Cycloclasticus pugetii PS-1: one gene and its partner. The protein of the gene in region 1 interacts with the protein of each later gene in a pairwise test. Links are inferred from orthologs where the notes say so. Each region holds a gene or a part of one and is shown on either strand. Other genes may lie near its edges. The genes, in order: prmA and rplK.

Evidence for each region.
Region 2: the proteins of prmA (region 1) and rplK interact in binary tests that used the Escherichia coli proteins (3 or more experiments, as listed by UniProt). The link is inferred for Cycloclasticus pugetii PS-1 from one-to-one orthologs.

The regions. Positions count from the first base shown.
Region 1 is NZ_ARVU01000001.1:1,958,678-1,970,488, reverse strand. The notes cover bases 2,455-5,204. They hold prmA (50S ribosomal protein L11 methyltransferase), read right to left. Parts: upstream 4,396-5,204; coding sequence 3,514-4,395; downstream 2,455-3,513. Other genes in these bases: accC (acetyl-CoA carboxylase biotin carboxylase subunit), read right to left, coding at 4,401-5,204; CYCPU_RS0109615 (zinc-ribbon and DUF3426 domain-containing protein), read right to left, coding at 2,776-3,510; dusB (tRNA dihydrouridine synthase DusB), read right to left, coding at 2,455-2,661. Also shown: purH (bifunctional phosphoribosylaminoimidazolecarboxamide formyltransferase/IMP cyclohydrolase), read right to left, coding at 1-1,305; DNA-binding transcriptional regulator Fis, read right to left, coding at 1,427-1,675; more of dusB, read right to left, coding at 1,672-2,454; more of accC, read right to left, coding at 5,205-5,741; accB (acetyl-CoA carboxylase biotin carboxyl carrier protein), read right to left, coding at 5,764-6,213; aroQ (type II 3-dehydroquinate dehydratase), read right to left, coding at 6,216-6,668; CYCPU_RS0109590 (TlpA family protein disulfide reductase), read right to left, coding at 6,807-7,349; CYCPU_RS0109585 (protein-disulfide reductase DsbD), read right to left, coding at 7,350-9,218; CYCPU_RS0109580 (FxsA family protein), read left to right, coding at 9,458-9,961; CYCPU_RS0109575 (heme-degrading protein HmuQ), read right to left, coding at 9,956-10,258; CYCPU_RS0109570 (phasin family protein), read left to right, coding at 10,566-10,928; CYCPU_RS0109565 (ABC transporter ATP-binding protein), read right to left, coding at 11,090-11,811. UniProt on the Escherichia coli protein: Methylates ribosomal protein L11.
Region 2 is NZ_ARVU01000001.1:1,837,931-1,842,544, forward strand. Bases 280-3,135 are described here. They hold rplK (50S ribosomal protein L11), read right to left. Parts: upstream 1,996-3,135; coding sequence 1,564-1,995; downstream 280-1,563. Other genes in these bases: rplJ (50S ribosomal protein L10), read right to left, coding at 280-660; rplA (50S ribosomal protein L1), read right to left, coding at 865-1,563; nusG (transcription termination/antitermination protein NusG), read right to left, coding at 2,047-2,580; secE (preprotein translocase subunit SecE), read right to left, coding at 2,591-2,959; tuf (elongation factor Tu), read right to left, coding at 3,115-3,135. In the rest of the region: rplL (50S ribosomal protein L7/L12), read right to left, coding at 1-89; more of rplJ, read right to left, coding at 133-279; more of tuf, read right to left, coding at 3,136-4,305. UniProt on the Escherichia coli protein: Forms part of the ribosomal stalk which helps the ribosome interact with GTP-bound translation factors.

The DNA of each region.
Region 1 (11,811 bases):
GCCTACGCCGATAGTCATGTTGTTTTTGCCGTAGATGATAGCATTTGACTTAACAAACTTTGCAACGCTCCAGCTGAACAATAAATCTTGCATTTCTTGTTTGCTGGGTTGTCGTTTGGTAACAACGGTTAGATCTGTGAATAACTCTTTATCAATAGTTTGGACAAGTAGGCCGCCATTAACACGCTTGAAATCATAGCGATCTTCGTCGCTTTTTTCCCATTGTCCGCTGTCCAGTAGGCGAAGGTTTTTCTTGCCAGCGATGACGGCCAAGGCATCTTCGTTAACACCTGGGGCGATAATGACTTCAACAAATTGACGATCTGTGATGGCTTTAGCTGTTGCTAAATCAAGTGGGCGGTTAAACGCAATAATGCCGCCAAACGCAGATTCAGGATCTGTTTGGTAAGCTCGGTTGTATGCGTCCAGAATGTTATCACCAAGGGCTACGCCACAGGGGTTTGCATGTTTCACGATTACGCAGGCTGGCGAATCATCAAACTGTTTAACACACTCAAGCGCCGCATCGGTATCAGCGATATTGTTATAGGATAACTCTTTGCCTTGATGCTGAACTGCTGAAGCAATTGTGCCGGGTTGAGAGGCCTCTTCGGTAAAAAAGGCTGCTTTTTGATGAGGATTCTCACCGTAACGCATCACTTGTTTTTGTTTAAATTGTAGGTTAATAGTACGAGAAAAGTCGGCTTTATCGCCGTTTTCTTGAATGGCCCCTAAATAATTTGCGATAGCGCCGTCATATTGTGCAGTATGCTCAAACGTCTTAACGGCAAAATTAAAACGACTAGGCGCATCGACCCCGCCAGTTGCCTTAATAGACTCAATGGTTTGTTGGTAATCATTAGGGTCAACAATAATGGTGACATCTTTATGGTTCTTAGCAGCAGCGCGAATCATAGTGGGCCCACCAATATCGATATTTTCGATGGCCGTTGCAAGATCACAATCTGGATTTGCCACTGTTTGTTGGAAGGGGTATAGGTTTACAACAACTAGGTCGATCGGCTTGATATCATTATCTTGCATAATGGTTTGGTCAATATCACGGCGACCTAAAATACCACCATGAACTTTTGGGTGCAGCGTCTTGACGCGGCCATCCATCATTTCTGGAAACCCGGTGTAATCACTGATTTCTACAACAGGAATATTATTGTTTTGTAGTAATTTAGCGGTGCCGCCGGTTGAAATGATTTCAACACCTAAGCTGCTCAATTGTTGACAGAACTCAATAATGCCTGATTTATCGGAAACGCTAACTAAAGCGCGAGTGATTTTATTGCTCATTTTTTGACCTGTTTATGAAAGAGTGTCAGGCCTAATTGGCCTATCTGAAAACAGGGTATTCTATAGAAAGTCGTATGTTTTTGCTGAGCTTTTTGCTACTCGGCTTAGAACTGAACTAGGGTTAAATATCCAAATTGTAGCTGGCTAATTTCTTTCTCAGCGTGCCACGGCTTAAACCAAGCATCTTCGCAGCTTTAGACTGGTTAGACTTAGTATGGTTTAGCACTGCTTCAAATAATGGTTTTTCAACTTCACTGATGACTAGTGCGTGTAGGTCAACGACTTCTTGACCGTCAAGTTGTGCAAAATAGTTTTCGAGTGCTTGTGTCACTTGGTGACATAAAGGTTGTTTTGATTTATCTAAACTCATGCTACTTGGTGTTGTGTTTGTGTAAGGGCATGAAAAATTTTATCCATAAAATCTAGTTGTTGCTGAGGCTCTTGGATGGAAAAACTTTTCTTAACAAGAGGCAGTAATGATGTATCTAGGTGTTTAAAATACCAAGCTATATGCTTTCTGGCAATCCTGACGCCCATAATATCACCATAAAATTGATGTAGCTGCGTAATATGGCGAATAACAACCTGTCTTATTTCCTCAAAGTCAGGTGGCGCTAAGGTCTCGCCTGTTTTCAAGAAATGGTCAATTTCTCTGAAAATCCAAGGTCGCCCTTGGGCACCACGGCCTATTAACAGACCATCTGCATTGGTGTGATGTAATACGTCACGTGCTCGTTGAGGGGTAGTTATATCTCCATTGGCAAATACCGGAATGTTGATGGATTGTTTAACGAGTTTAATGGTGTCAAATTCAGCGTTTCCATCATATTTACAAGCACGTGTCCGACCATGAATCGCAAGGGCCTGTATGCCGGCTTGCTCGGCAATTTTAGCAATGGTGGGGGCGTTTTTGCTGAGTGGATCCCAGCCGGTTCTTATTTTTAGCGTTACCGGAATGTGGACGGCAGAAACCACAGACTTTAAAATTTCTTCAACCAAAGGTTCGTCTCTTAATAAGGCTGAACCAGCAGCGACATTACATACTTTTTTAGCAGGACAGCCCATGTTGATATCAATAATTTGTGCGCCATTGGCTTGATTAAAGAGAGCCGCTTCAGCCATTTGTTTGGGATTTGTGCCAACAATTTGTACCGAGCGAGGCTCGTTCTCGCCATTATGATCGAGTTTCAATAAGGTTCGTCGGTGTTTGCGTAAAGCAGGGTTTGACGCAGTCATTTCAGACACCGCTAAGCCAGCCCCTAATTCCCGACAAAGTTGACGAAAAGGTCTGTCGGTTATTCCAGCCATGGGGGATAAGACTAAGTTGTTACTTAATGTATACGGACCAATTTTCATAAGAACTTAAAGGGGTTGAGTTGAGAGTTTTATGCGACACTCTCAGGTGTTTAGTGTCGCTATTGTCTGATCTTGAGTCAATCCTTAGCGGCGATTTATCGCAAGCATTTTACCTTAAGGTTGAAAGGATATTTCAAAACCAAAGGCAGTTTTGCTAGGTTTTTGGAAGGTAAGCGTAATGTTCCTTAGGGATTGAGGTGCGAAATAATCATTGATTTCACTGTCTGCTAGGTAATCATTTTTAGTAAAAACTCCTTGAGCTATTGGCTCACCGAGAGTCGATGTTAGTAGCAATTTTATGCTTGGATAGGGTTGTTCGGCTAAGGCGGAATTTTTGATTGTGAGTTGAAAAGACAGCAGCTCATCTAGCTTTGGGTGAGGCGTAAGCTGGCGTGCAATGATGTGAATTTCATCCAGGTTTTGGTAGCTAGGAATTGATAAGTCGAAGGTGTTATTGAGTTTTTTGAAGAAGGGTTGTAATTGTGTGTTCTGAGTTAATCGTGTTGATTCAATGAAGGCAATTTGAGTGAGAAGCACTAACACTAATACAAATGAAAGCAGACCGTAAGGCAGTTTATAGTGATGGGTGGTTTTTGTAGACTCCCATGCCGCAATAATTGGAGGAGAATCTATTTCAGACGAATGCTCTTGGATAGCAGTTGATGACTGAGTGATGTCTTCATTGGGCTTAATGGGAATAGTTCGCTCAATATCGGCGCTGAGTTCATTTTCCCGTGCATTAAATACTTTATGGCAATGGCCGCAGCGAATAACGCCTGACTTAACTGCTAATTGTTCAGGGGTGACATGTAGTGTACTAAAACAAAAAGGACAAAGTGCATAAGGCATTGCTCAAGTTTTTTTAACGGCATGGAGGCAAGCCCAATTGTCTCTAATGGTGGCAGGGCAGAAGATGAATTCATGTTGGTAGGCGCTAATAACTTGCGTTACTTGTTCGCTAAGGATGCCAGACAATAATAAATGGCCTTTGGGTTTAACTAAGGCTGAAATATCGCTTGATAGTGAGATAAGCGGCTCAGCTAAAATATTCGCAATAACAATGGCTTGGGGTTTTCGAGGGTATTGATCAGCGGCATAAACTTTGACTTTATCAAGTACATTGTTTTGTTCGGCATTGCTCGTTGTGGCGATAAGTGCCTGAGGGTCAATGTCTATGCCAATAGCACTTTTTGCACCTAATAAAAGACCTGCAATAGCGAGTATGCCAGAGCCACATCCAAAGTCGATAATATTGCTTTTTGTAAGATCATGTTTGGCTAACCAATCGAGACAAAGGGCGGTCGTAGGGTGTGTGCCGGTGCCAAATGCTAGACCAGGGTCGAGTCGTAATAAGGTTGCATTGGAATCTGCAATGTCATGTTCGGTAGAGCAAACCCAAAAGTTATCGCCAAATTTAATGGGTTGGAAATTTTCAAGCCAAACACGTTCCCAGACTTGGTCTTCTAGACGCTCAATAGTTAATTGCCACTCGCCCTGATGGCCAAGTTGTTGGTTAAAAAATTGCTCGATATTTTTAAGGTCGTCTTGTTCGTCAAACAAACCTGTAATGGAGACATGTTGCCATAGAGGCGTGCTATTTAATGGCGGCTCATAAATAGGTTGGTCGGCTCTGTCTGTGATGGTCACAGACAGAGCGCCAAGGTTTTCTAATAAGCCTTCAATCGTTGCGGCTAACTCTTGAGTTGTTGCAATGGTCAATTGTTGCCATGCCATGCCGATTACATCCCCAGTTTCTTTTCAAGGTAATGAATATTATAGACGCCTGAGGCAAAATCTTTGTCGACCACAATGTCCTTTAATAACGGGATATTGGTGTGAATGCCATCAATAACCGTTTCGTTAAGAGCTGTTTTTGTGCGAGCAAGTGCAGAGTCGCGAGAGGGGCCTGATGCGATCAGTTTGCCGATCATCGAGTCATAGTATTGAGGCACGGTGTAGCCGTTATAGATATGGCTATCAAAGCGAATGCCAGGACCGCCTGGGATATGTAACTGTGTAATTTTCCCTGGTGAAGGCATAAAGGTTTCAGAATGCTCAGCATTTAGACGACATTCAATAGCGTGACCTGAAATTTTAATATCATCTTGCGTGTAACCAAGTGGTAGACCAGCGGCAATTTTCAGTTGTTCAGCAACAATATCGACACCAGTGACAATTTCTGTAATTGGATGTTCTACTTGAACCCGTGTATTCATTTCAATGAAATAAAATTCACCTTTCTCATATAAGAACTCAAAGGTTCCTGCTCCATAGTAGCCAATATCTGTACAGGCTTTCGCACAGCGAGTACCAATTTCTTGGCGAACCTCTTCGCTGATGCCAATTGCGGGCGCTTCTTCAATTACTTTTTGGTGCTTACGCTGAGTTGAGCAGTCACGTTCTCCCAAGTGAATGGCGTTACCGTGTTGGTCGGCCAGCACTTGGAATTCGATATGGCGTGGCGTTTCAAGGAATTTCTCCATATACACCATATCGTTACCAAAAAAGTTTTTAGCCTCGGTTTTGGTCAGTGAAATGGCATTCAAAAGGGCTGCTTCTGTATGAACCACACGCATCCCGCGGCCACCACCACCGCCAGCAGCTTTAATGATAATGGGGTAGCCAATATCACGGGCTAATCTGACATTTCGTTCTTTGTCATCGTTTAACGGGCCATCTGAACCGGGAACGCAAGGCACGCCAGCCTTAATCATTGCCTCAATCGCTGAGACTTTATCACCCATTAGGCGAATTGTTTCCGAGCGAGGGCCAATAAATGTAAAGCCGCTTTGTTCTACGCGTTCAGCAAAGTCCGCATTTTCAGACAAAAAGCCGTAGCCGGGGTGAATAGCTTGGGCATCGGTAATTTCTGCAGCACTAATAATGGCGGGTACGTTTAGGTAGCTTTCTGTAGATGAAGGACCGCCAATACAAACGGATTCATCTGCTAAACGAACGTGTTTTAAATCACGGTCGGCAGAGGAGTGAACGGCAACTGTTTGGATGCCCATTTCGCGACAGGCACGCAAAATACGCAAAGCAATTTCACCACGGTTGGCAATAAGAATTTTATCGAACATATTTTTCTCGTCTCAGGGGCGGTTATTCGATGATGAAAAGTGGCTGATCAAATTCGACTGGGTGGCCATTCTCAGTCAACACTGATGCAATAACACCAGATTTGTCCGCTTCAATTTGGTTAAGGATTTTCATTGCTTCAATAATGCACAAGGTATCGCCTTTTTGAACGGATTGACCTATTTTGACGAAAGGGGCCGAGCCTGGCGCAGGTGCGTCATAAAACGTGCCGACCATTGGAGAAGTAATAACATGTCCAGACGGCTGTTCAGTATTGTCGCTTGCAGCTGCTTGAGGCGCAGCGCTGGCAACGGCTGGAGCGGCAGCAGGTGCAGGCATTTGTGTTACGGCAGCAGGTTGTGTTGAAGAGTAACGATTGATACGTACAGACTCTTCACCTTCGTGAATTTCAATTTCTGCAATATCGGACTCTTCGATGAGTTCGATCAGTTTTTTAACTTTTCTTATATCCATAATTAATCTCTTGATGGTTTTTGTATTAATGGGAGAGCTGCAAGCAGCGCTAATTTATAACTGTCGGGGCCGAAGCCACAGATAACACCTTTGGCAATATCTGAAAAATAAGAGTGTTGGCGAAATGACTCGCGAGCATGAACATTTGATAAGTGAAGCTCAATAAAAGGAGTGTCGCTTGCTAATAGGGCATCACGCAAGGCAACGCTTGTATGCGTAAAAGCCGCTGGGTTTAATAAGATAACAGCAACCTTATCATGCTTACTTTGTTGTACTTTATTAACAAGGTCATGCTCTGCATTACTTTGATAGAAAAGCAATTCGTGTCCGTGTTGTTCGGCCAGCTGAGTTAAGGAATGCTCTATATCAGCGAGAGTTTGAGCACCATAAATCCCAGGTTCTCGTGTGCCTAGCATATTTAGGTTTGGGCCGTTGATGACTGAAATAATTGCCATAATGTACTAACTTAAAAATAATTGGTTATGCAATTTCATCTTGCAATAAGGGGGGATTTTGCCAAAGCTTTTGGATAAAGTCTATATAAAATGTTATTTCGCGAAAGATAAAGACAAATATAAGCAAGTTAGCAGGAGTTAGCCTTTTGAAAGCTGAATGGATTTAAGAATTTTGGATCGTTCAAGAAGCCCTACTTGACGAGTAATAATGCGGCCTTCAGGGTTGATAATAACAGAAAAAGGAAGGGCGCCCATGGTGTTGCCGTATTGCCTTGCTAGATCCAGACCCTGTATTTCGGCAATTAAATTTGGGTAGTTGATGCCTACTTCTAAAGCAAATTTGTTAACTGAGACCGTGTTATCAATGGCAACTCCAATGAACTGTAGGTTGGTTGCACCATATTCTTTTTGCATGGCAATGAATTCAGGGATTTCTTCACGACAAGGTGGGCACCAAGTTGCCCAGAAATTAAGCACGATATAATTGCCGTCCCATTCCTTAATGTTTCGTAACTGGCCTTGAAGGTCGGGAAAAGAAAACTCTGGCCGCATGGTTGGGGCCTGCTGAGTAGCTGTTGTGTCGTTAGAGCTAATAGTTAAAGGGTTCTTGCTAAACAAAGTGATAGCAACGGTAGCGAAGATAAGTATAAAACCAATTGAAAATAGAGCCTTCTTCTTCATTTATTTCAGTATTTGTAGTTGTTTTAGAAAATCGTCAGCTGCCATATAGCCGATGACTCGATGTTGTTTTATTTCAGTGCCGTTAGGCGAAAAAAATAAAATGGCTGGTGGCCCAATAAGTGAGAAAGCATTTAATAATGCTCGATCTTCATCATTATTTTTGGTGACATCTGCTTGTAACAGGAGGGTGTTTTTTAAAGCCTGTTGGATAGATGGTTCACTAAAGGTAAAGGCTTCCATTTCTTTACAGGAAACACACCAGTCAGCATAAAAATCTAACATGACGAATTGTTTGTTTTGAGAGGCAAGCTGTAAAGCAGCCTGTAAGTCGTCAATATTTTGGATTCTCTTAAATGGCAGGCTATGCTGTAGAGTGTTATTTTTTTGCGAAAGACTAAAGTTGGCTAAAGGTTTTAAGGGGTTGCTTCCGCCGGAGGCTGCACCGAGCATTAAAATAACACCATAGATCATCAAAATAGCACCGACTCCTTTGGATAGTTTTTGCCAACCCGAAGAATTTTCTGGTAACCGATCCAGTGCGTTAAGGTAAATCGCGCAAATAATAAATAAGCTTGCCCACAAAAGGAGTGTGATGCTGGCCGGTAAAATGCGCTCAACAAGCCAGATAGCGACAGCCAATAATAACACCCCAAAGAAGTACTTAATGGGTTCCATCCAGTGCCCGGCCTTAGGTAATAATTTACCCGCAGAAACACCGATAATTAGTAATGGAATGCCCATACCGAGGCCTAACGAGAATAGTGCAAGGCCGCCTAATACAGCATCGCCCGTTTGTCCTATATAAATCAACACCCCGGCGAGTGGCGCAGCAACACAGGGGCCAACAATAAGTGTCGATAAAATACCCATGATTGCACTGCCCCATAAGGAGCCGTGTTTTTGGTGTTGTGACAGTTGAGATAGTTTACTTTGGAGTGCATTAGGTAGCTGTATTTGATACAAGCCAAACATCGATAAAGCAAGTAACACAAAAAGCCCACTAAAGATGCTGAGAATCCAAGGGTTTTGAAAGGTGGCTTGTAAGTTACTACCAAACAGGCCCGCTAATATGCCGAAAAGCGCATACGTTATTGCCGAGGCAAACACGTAACTAAAGGATAAATAAAAGGCTTTACGTGTAGTAAGGCTTTTGCCATGCCCAATAATAATGCCAGACAGAATAGGGATCATGGGAAATACACAAGGCGTCAATGAGAGTAATAGACCAAACCCAAGGAAGGTTAAAGCGGTCAACCAAACGGTATTGTCCACAAGGGCTTTGGCGATTCGGCCCTGTTCCGAAATATTGCTAGGGGTAGGTTTTGTCGGCTGGGTAATATTTAGGTGGTTTGTCGGTTGCAGGGATAAGCTCACCGTTTTATTCATGGGCGGGTAGCAAACCCCAATATCAGCACAGCCTTGAAATCGAATGTTGAGCGTTACGTTAGTGGGTTTAACAAGTGGATTGGTTAAGCGTTGGGTGAGTCGTAGATCATGGTAATAAACCACCGTATCACCAAATATCTCATCTACTTTGCGCTTGCCTTTTGGGAATTTTATTGCTTCTAACTGAATGCCTTGAGGGTTGATTACTGTTACCTCAACCTGTTGTTGATATAAGTAATAACCGTCAGCAATTTGCCAATTTAAGATAATGTGTTGTTGATCGTTTACCTCTGCAAAAAATTTAAAGGCATCATCTGGTTCCAGTAATGCATCAGAGGGGGAAGTGCTGAATCGATCAAATAAATCACCTATTGTATCGGTAATATTTTTTTTATTAAGGTCTGCCTCAGCTGCAAGCCCCATTGATGTAGAAAATACAGCGCAAAGGAGAAGACATAAAATAATTACATTTCTTGTTTTCATTGAGTAATTGATTGGGTCAGTATGCTAACTTGAAATATCAAGCATTGCTCAGGTGCTTGTTGTTCATTGTTATTTGTAGGCATTATAACGCCACCGGTAATACAAAGGAGCTGATTTTGTTTTGCATAGAGATTAGGACCTGAAGAGCTCCTGATATCTTTCTTTTTAATGTTGTTATTGTGCTGTTTATCTGTATGCCAGTTTTTACAAAGGCATCGTTCCTGTGTAAGCTGTTGGCTATGAATCCCTTTTCTGTTTTTTTGTTACTCTTAATTGTTGTCCCTGTGGTGGAAATTTATTTTCTTATTCAGGTGGGAGGCATAATCGGTGCGTTTCCTACCGTTGTGTTGATTTTGCTGACAGCGGTATTAGGTGCTTACCTGTTTAGATTGCAGGGCCTAGCAACACTACAGCGCATACAGGCAAGCCTGTCTAGAGCTGAGATACCAGCAGTGGAGATGGTTGAGGGTGCTATGTTGCTGGTCAGTGGAGCCTTGCTGTTAACACCAGGCTTTTTGACGGACATTATTGGTTTTCTTTGTTTAGTGCCGTCGTTACGATATCGCTTTGCGCGCTCTATTCTGCAGAGCTCGTTAATGGGCCAAGCCTCTTTCCAACAAGATGGCCCGTTTCAACAAGGCAGCCGTGAAGACGCGTTGGATGGGGATATCATCGAAGGTGAGTTCAAGCGGGAAGACGAGACTGATGTAACAAAAAAAACAACTAAACCACCTAAGCTATAAAACGACTTCAAACCCTTCAAAGTTAGGGTGCCCAATATATAAACCTTTTGTTTGCCCGGCTTGAGCGTGCACTTGTTTAAACGCGTCCGAGTGAGTCCAGTCATCAAAAGCCGCTTTATCTTGCCATGTTGTATGTGAGGCAAATAGGGTGTGATCCTCAAGTGCTGGGCCACGTAAAAGGTGAAATGTTTTAAAACCAGGGACTTCATTTAAGCGAGATTCGCGTGAACGCCAAACTTCTTCAAACTCGTTTTCTTTGCCAAGGCTTACTTTAAAGCGGTTCATTGCGATAAACATAACACTGCTCCTTTTTGGTTAAATAAGACTTTTTTACCATTCATTACGCTGAATAATCGAGACTATTAAATGGATATCGTCGTCGTTAATGATACGTTAACTAAAGAGGTTAGCGTATGTTCTTTTAAGACTGCAATATAAATATTTAGTAAGGGGACTAATACCACTAGTGGTTCAAGGGGTGTTGACAGTGCGTGCAAAATGCGATAGTTAGATAAGTGTTGCGCTGCAATAAAAACACTGTATAATCCAACTCAGCAAAGAAGAAGTTATTGCTTATACCTTAAAACAAATAAAAGGATATGACATGTTAAATAATCTAGAAACTTTATTCGCTCCTGCTAAAAAATTAGTTGAATTAAATAAAGCACAGTTCGAAAAAGCTATTGCCGCACAACAAGCTGCAGCTAAAGAATATGTTGCTCTCACTGAAGCACGCATTAAAGCGGCTACTGCCATTACAGATCTTGAAGGCCTAAGTGCTTTTGTTAAAGATCAGGTTGAACTGGCCCAAAGTAGCTTTGAAAAAGTACAAGCTGATAGTAAAGAATTGATTGAAGAGGTTAAGGCTTATAACGAAGAAGTGATTAAGCTTGTTCAAGAAAGCAACTCAGTAGTAACTCAAGAAGTTAAAGACACTGTAAAAAAAGCAGCTAAAAAAGCAGCTTAAAGTGAAACTAATTGCTTGACCATTTGTGAGAAGTCCTCTTTTTGAGGATGGTTTAATAGCTATAAAAATCCGCTGCCAAATTTGGTAGCGGATTTTTTTTGTTTATGAGTATCTTAAGAAAACAGAGGTTATATTTTTTATAGCCAGTTTAGGCGTTTAACTTACAGAAATGGGCGAATGTTTGGTTGGCTGGTTTTCAGATGCTCTTTAAATGCGTTAACTTGATTGGGTGTGCGTTCAGTTCTCGTCAGGCTAATGTTGACCTCGGCGATAATATGACTAGGGGGGGCGGATAAAAATAAAATGCGATCGGCTAGTGTTATCGCTTCGCTTAAATCATGGGTAACAAATAATATAGACCTTGGTTTTTCATGCCATAAGTTTAATAAAGCCCCTCTGGCTTTGTTCGCGTTGGCCTGGTCGAGCGAAACGAACGGCTCATCCATTAACAACAAGTTACTTGGTAAGCAAAAAGCCCTTGCAAGTGAAACCCGTCGTTGCATTCCCAATGATAAATGATGGGGGTAGCTATGTAGATGGTCACCTAAGTTTAAGGATTGAAGAGTTTTTATTATGCTGGCTAAAGAAGCATCGGGCTGGGTTGCTAATTGAATGTTTTCCAAGACAGTTCGCCATGGTAATAAACGGGGAGTTTGGAAAACGTAACTGGGTCGAAGCTTGCTGCTTTGACTATTAATAGTACCGTCATAATCACTATCAAGGCCCGCGATAATATTAAGCAGCGTTGTTTTGCCACAGCCTGATGGGCCGACAAGGCAGACAAACTCATTATTTGTTATATCGAAAGAAAGGTTTTCTATGACGGTGAACGTTTCCTTAAGCCCACTTTTTGGAAAGTTTTTCTTTTTTATATCGACAGTAA
Region 2 (4,614 bases), 130 kb from region 1 along the record:
TTTTCTTCCATCGCTTCAACTAGTTCTACGACGTCCATTACACTCATGTTTGAGATTGCTTCTAAAATATCTTCTTTGGAGACAGCCATTGTCTTAACCCCTATAATTTAAATTTGTTTGAAAAAATAATACCTATGCAGCCTGCTTTTGAACGCGGACAGCATCGACAGTTCTAACCAATTTCGCATGTGGCTCAGCAAGTGTTCTGACGAATTTCTCGACAGGTGCTTTCATCACAGACATCAACATACTGATTGCTTGGTCTTTTGTCGGTAGTTTAGATAGTCGTTCGAGTTCTGAAGCCTCAAGTAATTGGCCACTGACAGAAACAAATTTTGTTTCTAGCTTTGCATGGTCTTTACTAAAGGTTTTCACCAATCGAGCCGCACAACCTGGATCTTCCATCGAGAACGCTACAATTAGCGGGCCCGATAAAGCGTCTTGAATACATTCAAAATCTGTATTTTCAACTGCTTTTCGTACCAACGTGTTTTTTACCACACGTAAATACACACCAGATTCACGAGCTTGTTGACGAAGCTCAGTCATCTCAACAACAGTCAAACCACGGTATTCTGCTGCAACCACTGAAAATGCATTTGCAGCTACCTCAGCCACTTCAGCAACTACCGCTTGTTTTTGCTCAAGATTTAGTGGCATATATACCTCCTGACTACTGTATGTAATAACCTAAGTTATTACGGTTTATAAAACCCAAAAAGGGCACCCTAACGGGGCCATCCTTTAAAATAAAATTAAGGACTTTACCGCCTGCGTAGGAAATTAAGCAAAATCTGCTCCTACGGTCTTTGACGATTGTTAATTATTTTAACAATCCAAAGTTTTGCTTCGAAAACGAAGCTTCTAGCCAATAGAAACGCTAGATTGATCAACCATCAGGCCAGGGCCCATTGTGGTTGACACACTAATTTTCTTTAAGTAAACACCTTTAGCAGCAGCTGGTTTAGCTTTGATCAAATCAGACAACAGTGCTTCCATGTTTTCTTTAAGTGCATTTTCATTAAACGTTGTTTTACCTATACTGCAATGGATAATGCCAGCTTTATCAGTTCTATAACGCACTTGACCACCTTTAGCATTTCTTACAGCGGTTGCCACATCTGCAGTAACTGTTCCAACTTTCGGGTTAGGCATCAAACCACGTGGGCCCAATATCTGCCCAAGTGTACCAACAACACGCATAGCATCAGGTGACGCAATCACAACATCAAAATCCATCTCGCCCGCTTTAACTTGGGCAGCCAAATCATCCATACCTACAACATCTGCACCTGCTTCTGTTGCAGCTTCAGCATTTGCACCTTGAGTAAACACTGCAACGCGAACAACTTTACCCGTACCATTTGGCAATAATGTAGATCCTCTAACATTTTGCTCAGATTTACGTGAATCAATGCCAAGATTGACACTTACATCTACTGATTCTTCAAATTTACTGATGGCCAGTTCTTTTAGAATTGAGAACGCATTGTTTGCATCATATGCTTTCCCGGGCTCAACTTTCTCTTTAATTAGTTTTGCTTTTTTGGTTAGCTTAGCCATTTACACACCCTCCACATCAATACCCATACTACGAGCACTACCCGCAATCGTTCTTACAGCAGCATCCATATCAGCTGCAGTAATATCTGCATCTTTTACTTTGGCAATTTCTTCAAGCTGTTCACGTGTCACCTTTGCAACTTTTACAGTATTTGGTGTACCACTACCTTTTTGAATACCGGCTGCTTTTTTTAATAAAATTGAAGCTGGAGGTGTCTTGGTGATAAATGTAAAGCTTTTATCAGCGAAAACAGAAATAACCACAGGGATAGGCAAGCCTTTTTCCATACTCTGGGTTTTAGCATTAAACGCCTTACAAAACTCCATGATATTTACACCGTGCTGACCCAACGCTGGACCCACTGGTGGACTTGGATTTGCTTCACCTGCTTTCACCTGTAACTTAATATAGGCATCAATCTTTTTAGCCATCTTACTCTCCTAATTGGGTCAAACGCCTTACGGCTCCCCTGTTAATAACAATCAGACCTTTTCGACCTGACCAAATTCTAAGTCTACCGGTGTGGCACGACCAAAGATCAATACGGATGCGCGTAACGAGCTTTTATCATAATTGACTTCTTCGACTGTACCATTAAAGTCTTTGAATGGCCCATCGTTAATGCGAATAACCTCACCTACTTCAAAGAGTACTTTAGGTCGTGGCTTCTCAACACCTTCTTGTATTCTATTAAGTATTTTATTTGCTTCAGCTTCTGAGATAGGTGCTGGACGATCACTTTTACCACCAATAAACCCTAATACTTTATTTGTGTCTTTTACCAAGTGCCAAGTATCATCATCTAGTTCCATTTGAACCAATACATAGCCTGGAAAAAACTTGCGCTCACTTCTTTTTTGCTGACCTTCACGCATTTCTACAACTTCTTCAGTTGGCACTAAGATCTCACCGAACTTATCTTGCATACCTTCACGTTCAATCGCCTCTTCCAATGAGCTTTTTACTCTGTGCTCAAAGTTTGAATAAGCGTGAACCACATACCAACGCAACGTCATATTATTAGCCTTAACCTGTTATATAGCCAATGCCCCACATAAGCAGGCCATCAAACATCCATAATAAAATTCCAACAAACAAAACCATCACTGCAACAATTAACGTCGTCTGCATGGTTTCTTTTTTAGTTGGCCAAACAATCTTTTTAAGCTCAATTTTAGAGCCCTGAGCAAATTGCCACAATGATTGCCCTAAGCCTGTGCTATACACCAAACCAACTGCAAAAGATAACGCAACAAGCAACCCTATTACTCGAAACAACAAAGACTCATCTGCGTAATAATAAAACCCAGCTATTGACGCGACTATAACTACAACTGCTAACGCTAATTTTGCTACATCCAGTTGACCAGAGCCTTGATCTGTTTCTGCATTCATAGTGATTAATTTCTCTCGATCAAAGTAAGAAAGGTCAGCACCTTCCAAATGGCAGGCCAGGAGGGAATCGAACCCCCAACCTGCGGTTTTGGAGACCGCTGCTCTGCCAATTGAGCTACTGACCTATACTTATTGAATTAAATTTTATTATGTTATTACTCAATAATTTTAGCAACAACACCGGCACCAACTGTTCGGCCACCTTCGCGAATAGCGAAACGTAAACCTTCTTCCATGGCAATCGGGTTGATTAATTTGACGGTCATTTGCACGTTATCACCTGGCATCACCATTTCGATACCTTCTGGTAAGTCACATGCACCTGTTACGTCTGTCGTTCTAAAGTAGAACTGTGGACGGTAACCGTTGAAGAATGGTGTGTGACGACCACCTTCATCTTTACCTAACACATAGACTTCTGCTTCGAAGTGTGTGTGAGGTGTGATTGATCCAGGCTTAGCTAATACTTGACCACGCTCTACGTCTTCACGTTTTGTACCACGTAGTAAGATACCAACGTTATCGCCAGCTTCACCTTGATCTAATAATTTGCGGAACATTTCAACACCGGTACACGTGGTTGTGACCGTGTCTTTGATACCAACGATTTCAATTTCTTCACCGACGTTGATAACACCGCGCTCAATACGACCGGTTACAACTGTTCCACGACCTGAGATTGAGAATACGTCTTCAACTGGCATAATGAAGTCGCCGTCTACAGCTCGTTCTGGTAATGGGATGTATGAGTCAAGCGCTTCAACTAGTTTAAGCACTGATGGAACACCAATGTCTGATGTATCGCCTTCTAGGGCTTTAAGTGCTGAACCTGTTACGATTGGTGTGTCATCACCTGGGAATTCGTACATGTCTAATAGTTCACGTACTTCCATTTCTACTAGTTCTAATAGCTCTTCATCGTCAACCATGTCCGCTTTGTTAAGGAATACGACGATGTATGGAACACCCACTTGACGTGATAACAAGATATGTTCACGTGTTTGCGGCATAGGGCCGTCTGCAGCTGAACATACTAGGATGGCACCATCCATTTGCGCCGCACCTGTGATCATGTTTTTAACGTAATCGGCGTGACCTGGACAGTCTACGTGAGCATAGTGACGTGTATTTGATTCATATTCAACGTGTGATGTTGCAATGGTAATACCACGCTCACGTTCTTCTGGTGCATTGTCAATTTCATCAAAAGCTTTAACTTCTCCACCCATGGCTTCAGCCATAACTTTCGTTAACGCAGCCGTTAATGTTGTTTTTCCGTGATCAACGTGGCCAATTGTGCCTACGTTTACATGGGGCTTATTTCTTTCAAATTTTTCTTTAGACATTACGCACCTTTTATTCGAATATTAATTTAAATTAAAAACCACAATCACTTCTTAACAACTAGATACAACTGGAGCCCATAATCGGAATTGAACCGATGGCCTCTTCCTTACCAAGGAAGTGCTCTACCCCTGAGCTATATGGGCTTGACCCATGCCGCAATGGAGCGGGTGATGGGAATCGAACCCACGTGTTCAGCTTGGAAGGCTGACGTTCTACCATTGAACTACACCCGCGGTCATTTCGGCTCTACCAAAAATGGTGGAGGGGGGAGGATTCGAACCTCCGAAGGCTGAGCCGTCAGATTTACA